DNA from 2 places in the Tardiphaga sp. 42S5 genome. Region 2 is predicted to be linked to the other one. Evidence: riboswitches for the same ligand, from Rfam matches in the RefSeq annotation. Region 2 holds a riboswitch; the other holds the start of a gene.

Region 1 (3,187 bases), 1.2 Mb from region 2:
TGCGCGACAGCGGTGGCGAAGGCGTCCTTGGCGCGCGCCGACGGACCGAACGGGGTCTCGTTGGCCGAGAGCTTGTAGGTCTTGCGGCCGGGCTCCACCACCGGGCTCTTGCCAGGGGTGTAGGGCGCGATATCGAGAATGCCGGGCTTCGGCACAGGACGGGACATCTTCAACTCCAGAACGTCAGATTGGCTTACGAACGCGGTGCGTCGCTGGCGGCCACGGTATAGCGGGTTGCGTGGCTGCCGACGAGAGCCGTGGAGCGCACCGAGGCGCCGGCTTCGATCAGCGCCGACTTGATCTTGTCGAGGCTGGAGGCTCTCGTGATCGAGATCAGCAGCGCCGCGCCGTCAAAGGCGGTATCCGGCACGGCGACGATTTCGGCCAGCGGCGACAGCGCACGCGCGGTCTCGGCATTCCAGCCGGACACCCGCACGCTCCACATCTCGACCTCGGTCACCATGGCGCTGTCAGCAACGCGCGACACCACGAACACCGGCAATGCGGCCGGATGGTCGGCGCGTTCGATGAACGGCAGGCGCGCGATGATCTTCGGCGCGCCCTGGGCTTCCAGCGGGATCCACCACGGCGTGCGGCTGGACGTCGCCGAGACCAGCGCGAGATCGCCCTTGGACTTGGCCACGGCCTCGACCGCTGCGGCGGCGCTGAAATGCGCGACGTAGGGCACCGTGAAGCCGAAATGAAAGCGCGCGGAATCTCGCATAGCGCTCTCGCCGAGCGACAGATCCGCATGCACCGAGAACGGCGCCTGAACGTAAGTGAAAGTCGAGATGATCACCCGCCAGATGCTCTCGACGGTGTCGATCGGCAGGATGCCGCGATGGCGCTGCACCAGACGGCGCATCATGTCGGCCTCGCGCGCCGGCCGAAAGGCCGAGCCGACCTCCTGGGTCTGCTTCACCGAAATCAGCCGGTCGATGATGTCGCCGCGCTGCATCAACAGGGCGTGAACCTGCGCGTCGATGCTGTCGATCTCTTTGCGCAGTTCATCCAGCGAGGGCGGGGCGGGTGGTAATTTCGACATGTTCAAAACCTTCGGGACGGGAGGCGTGATAGGTCCCGTCGAGCTTGCCGGGCCGGCTCCGGGGAGCCGGCGGGCACGGCCATTGATTAGGTAAGACGGTGCCGGAAAGCAAAGAAAACATGGAAGATTTGGCCGCAGGGCAGTTGGGCAATTTGACCGGGGGATGCCCATATTGACGGCAGGCGGGTGTGGGACTAGTTTCTGGTTCTTCCGTGGTCATTTGAGCCGGCCGGCTTGCAGCCACGTTAAACAACTCGCTAAACAGGCCGGGGACAGTTTGATCCCGGCCGAGCTATTTGTTCAGGCCGGGTTTTTTATGGCCTGATTCCGGTTTTGGTTTGAGAACCTCCTGAGGAGGCCGGTATCAAGATGGTAAATGTCGAACTGGTGAAGAGTCCGGTTGTCCGCCCCGATGAGCGTGGACATGAAGCCGATCATCCGACCTCGCTGGTCGCGGGTTTTGGCATGGATCAGCCGCTGCGGCTCGATTGCGGCATCGACCTCGCCCCGTTCCAGATCGCCTATCAGACCTACGGAACTCTCAACGCCGACAAATCCAATGCCATCCTGGTCTGCCACGCTTTGACCGGCGACCAGCACGTCGCCAATATCAATCCGATCACCGGCAAGCCCGGCTGGTGGCAGACGCTGGTCGGCCCCGGCAAGGCACTCGATACCGAACGCTACTTCATCATCTGTTCGAACGTGCTCGGCGGCTGCATGGGCTCGACCGGTCCGGCCTCGACCAATCCCGCCACTGGCAAGATCTGGGGACTGGATTTTCCGGTCATCACCATTCCCGACATGGTGCGTGCGCAGGCGATGCTGATCGACAGTCTCGGTATCGGTCAGTTGTTTTGCGTCGTCGGCGGCTCCATGGGCGGTATGCAGACGCTGCAATGGACCGCGGCCTATCCGGAGCGGGTGTTCTCCGCGCTGGCGGTTGCCTGCAGCACGCGGCACTCGGCGCAGAATATCGCGTTCCATGAGTTGGGCCGCCAGGCTGTCATGGCCGATCCCGATTGGCGGGGCGGGCGCTACTTCGAGGAAGGCACACATCCGCATCGCGGCCTCGGCGTCGCGCGGATGGCCGCGCATATCACCTATCTGTCGGATGCCGCCTTGCACCGCAAGTTCGGCCGCCGCATGCAGGACAGGGAGTTGCCGACATTCTCCTTCGATGCGGATTTTCAGGTCGAGAGCTATCTGCGCTATCAGGGCTCGTCCTTCGTCGAGCGCTTCGATGCCAACTCCTATCTCTATCTGACGCGTGCGATGGACTATTTCGATATCGCAGCCGACCACAACGGCAAGCTTGCGGAAGCGTTTCGCGATACGCAGACGCGTTTCTGTCTGATGTCGTTCACATCAGACTGGCTGTTCCCGACGGCAGAATCGCGCGACGTCGTGCATGCGCTGAATGCCGGCGGCGTCCGCGTGTCCTTTGCGGAGATCGAAACCGACAAGGGTCATGATGCCTTCCTGCTCGACGTGCCCGAGTTCCTCGATATCGCCGGTGCATTCCTGAACTCCGCAGCTTCCGTGCGCGGCCTGCCTGTTACGGGGACATAGAGATGGCGTTTCCACAACAGACCTTGCCGCTGAATTCTGCGGTGGCGACGCCGGCGCCGCGCGGCACGCAGGACTATCGCGGCGATCACCTCCTGGTCGCGGAGATGATCAAGCCGGGCTCGAAGGTGCTCGACGTGGGCTGCGGCGATGGCGATCTGCTGCAATTGCTGGAAAGCCGCGGCATTGACGGCCGCGGCATCGAATTGTCGCGCGAGGGCGTCAACCGCTGTGTCGGCAAAGGCCTCGCAGTGGTGCAGGGCGACGCCGATACGGACTTGATCAACTATCCCGACGATGCGTTCGACTACGTGATCCTGTCGCAGACGCTGCAGGCGACGCGGCAGCCGCGCGTCGTGCTGGAAAATCTGCTGCGCATCGGCCGCAGCGCGATCGTGTCGTTTCCGAATTTCGGCTTCTGGAAAATGCGCGTGCAGTTGCTTGTCGGCGGACGCATGCCACGTACGGAGAATCTGCCGGCGACGTGGTACGACACGCCGAACATTCACTTCTGCACCATCAAGGACTTCGTGCAGCTGTGCGACGAGATCAACGTGAAGATGGAGCGGGCCG
Region 2 (3,187 bases):
TGTCGTTTGACAGCTTCGTCATTGCCGACGGCCTGCATATGAACGATTGGGGCTATGCCTGCTTCGCGCAGCTGCTCGGCGACAACATCATCAAGTCGGTCGGCCAGGTGAAGCTTGGCATCAATGAACCGCAGATTCAGCAGGCGCAGAAGCCGCTGTAAGTTTATTGTGGTAGTTGAAACTAAAACGCCGTCATGGCCGGGCTTGTCCGGGCCATCCACGTCTTGGTTTGAGGCAAAGACGTGGATACCCGGCATTCGCCGGGCATGACGGAGTGTGATGGCGCGAACTACGCCTTCGCCAGTGCCGCTTCGAGATCCTCGATCAGATCGTCACGATGCTCGAGGCCCGCCGAGAAGCGGATGAAACCTTCCGTGATCCCGAGTTCGAGTCGCGCCTCCAGCGGCAGGCGCTGATGCGTCGTCGTCGCCGGATGCGTGACGAGGCTCTTGGCGTCGCCGAGATTGTTCGAGATACGAGCCACTTTCAGCTCGTTGAGGACGCGGAACGCCGCGGTCTTGCCTCCCTTTACCTCGAAGCCGATCAGCGTCGAACCGGCGCGCATCTGCTTCTTCACCGTTGCCGCCTGCGGATGATCCTCGCGGCCCGGATAGATCAGCCGCGAAATCTTCGGATGCTGGGCCAGCACGTCTGCGATAGCAGCCGCGGTCTGCGTCTGCCGTTCGACACGGATCGCCAGCGTCTCCAGTCCCTTCACCAGCGTCCACGCATTGAACGGCGAGATCGAGGGGCCGGTCTGGCGCAGATAGTTGTGAATATGCTCGTCGATGAAGTCCTTCGACGACAGGATGATGCCGCCGAGGCAGCGCCCTTGCCCATCGATGTGCTTGGTCGCCGAATACACGACGACATCTGCACCGAGCGCCAGCGGGCTCTGCCAGAGCGGCGTCGCGAACACGTTATCGACAATCAGTCGCGCACCGCCGGCATGGGCGATGTCAGCGATGGCTGATATGTCGAGCACGTCGAGCGTCGGATTGGTCGGACTTTCCAGGAACAGCGACTTGGTGTTTGGGCGCATTGCCTTCTGCCACTGGTCGAGGTCGAGGCCATCGACGAGGGTGAACTCGATGCCATAGCGCGGCAGCAGCTCTTCGATGACGTAGCGACAGGAGCCGAACAGTGCCTTGGCGGCGACGACGTGATCGCCCATGCGCAGCGGCGCGAGAATGGCGGTGGTCACGGCGGCCATGCCGGTGGCCGTCGAGCGTGCGGCCTCCGCACCTTCGAGGTCGATCATGCGGCTCTCGAACATCGACGTATTCGGATTCGAAAAGCGCGAATAGATGAAACCGGGATCTTCGCCCTTGAACCGCGCCTCGCAGGCTTCAGCGGTCTCGTAGATGAAGCCCTGCGTGAGGAAGAGGGCTTCGGACGTCTCGTTGAATTGCGAGCGCAGCGCGCCGGAATGAACGAGCCGGGTTTCGGGGCGATAGGACTTCGTAGACATGTGACCTCCAACGTACCCGCGTAATACGGGCACAAAAAACCGGCCTGGACGGACGTCCTCAGGCCGGGATCGCATGCTGGAAGGACATGTGTCCCCGGCCTGTTTAGCGACTTATTTTACGTGGCTGCAAGCCGGCCGGCTCAAATCACCACGGGATAACGATGTGCATATTCCCGCTTGCCCTTTTCGTCAAGGCGGGGCTGAGATAACCGGTAAAGTCGCTATTTTTCAGTGTATTCTCGCTGAAGGACGACCGAAGGACGAGACCTGTGCCGTTTACGCTTGCCCCCGATGCCGATGGAATTCTGCCCGACCGCATGATTGCGGCGATGGCCGATGCCGGCCTGATCCTGCCGGAATATCCCTTCGTCGAGAGCCAGATTCAGCCCGCCAGCCTCGATCTGCGGCTGGGCTCCATCGCCTATCGCGTGCGCGCCAGCTTCCTGCCGGGGCCGAATTCGACGGTCGCCGAACGCATCGACGAGCTGAAGCTGCACGAGATCGACCTGTCGGACGGTGCGGTGCTCGAAACCAACTGCGTCTACATCGTGCCGCTGATCGAAAGCCTGGCGCTGCCGCCGAACATCTTCGCGGCTGCCAATCCGAAGAGCTCCACGGGACGCCTCGACGTGTTCACGCGGGTGATTGCTGATGGCACCAGACGGTTCGATGTGATCGGTGCGGGCTATCACGGGCCGCTTTATGCCGAAATCAGCCCGAAGACATTCCCGGTATTGCTGCGCGAAGGCTCGCGCCTGTCGCAGGTCCGTTTCCGCGTCGGCGATGCGGTGCTCGACACCGAGGCGCTGGAAGAACTACATGCGCAGGAGCCGCTGGTCGACAGCGACACGGCCGATCTCAACAACGGCCTCGCGCTGTCTGTCGATCTCTCCGGCGAGAATGCCTCGGGCTTCGTCGGCTACCGCGCCAAACGCCATACCGGCGTCGTCGATATCGATCGTCGCGGTGGCTACAGCGTCAATGAATTCTGGGAGCCGATCTCGGCGCGCAAGGACGGCACGCTGATCCTCGATCCCGGCGAGTTCTACATTCTTGCCTCCAAGGAAGCGGTGCAGGTGCCGCCGGACTACGCCGCCGAAATGGTGCCGTTCGATCCGCTGGTCGGCGAATTCCGCGTCCACTATGCCGGCTTCTTCGATCCCGGCTTCGGCCATGACGGCGCCGGCGGCAAGGGCTCGCGCGCGGTGCTGGAAGTGCGCTCGCGCGAAGTGCCGTTCATTCTCGAACATGGCCAGATCGTCGGCCGTCTCGTCTATGAGCGCATGCTGGATCGTCCGGATGCCCTCTACGGCCAGCGCATCGGTTCGAATTATCAGGGCCAGAGCCTGAAGCTCTCGAAGCACTTCAAGGTCTGACGGGGGCGTCGTCGCGTCAACGTTTCGCAGTCTGTACCAATGCCGCAGGTGACGGCGACAATGCCCGCTTCATCTCGGCGTAGGAACGCAACTGCGCGGCGTTCCTTAGGGCCTGGTTGCGGGCTTCGCCGGGCGGCAGCAATGCGGCCTCGCTGATCCGGGAAGCCGCTTGAATCTCCAGGTGATCGGCCGAAAGAAAGACAGTTTTCTGCCTGCTGCGCATCGTGCTTGTCCTTTCGTGGCGCTCTAATTCGGTGCACGAAGGTCGGCGTCGAGCCAGCCTGCAGATCTGGATTTCATAGGGTCGTCTGCAATTAAGGCTTTGATGAAATGGCCGCAT

The links. A riboswitch is a leader RNA that binds a small molecule or an ion and turns the genes downstream of it on or off. The one in region 2 is predicted to bind S-adenosylmethionine.
Region 1: linked by a shared signal. The riboswitch ahead of metX (homoserine O-acetyltransferase MetX) and the one ahead of SFY93_RS05825 (O-succinylhomoserine sulfhydrylase) in region 2 are both predicted to bind S-adenosylmethionine.

Annotation. Positions count from the first base shown of each region.
Region 1 covers NZ_CP139027.1:14,022-17,208, reverse strand. Annotated here, with positions in the region: gene hisC (histidinol-phosphate transaminase) at 1-167, opposite strand, end outside; gene SFY93_RS00065 (chorismate mutase) at 194-1,045, opposite strand; SAM riboswitch at 1,248-1,327, shown strand; gene metX (homoserine O-acetyltransferase MetX) at 1,415-2,617, shown strand; gene metW (methionine biosynthesis protein MetW) at 2,620-3,187, shown strand, end outside.
Region 2 covers NZ_CP139027.1:1,244,631-1,247,817, forward strand. Annotated here, with positions in the region: gene SFY93_RS05820 (SGNH/GDSL hydrolase family protein) at 1-161, shown strand, start outside; gene SFY93_RS05825 (O-succinylhomoserine sulfhydrylase) at 290-1,471, opposite strand; SAM riboswitch at 1,554-1,633, opposite strand; gene SFY93_RS05830 (2'-deoxycytidine 5'-triphosphate deaminase) at 1,741-2,847, shown strand; gene SFY93_RS05835 (hypothetical protein) at 2,864-3,070, opposite strand.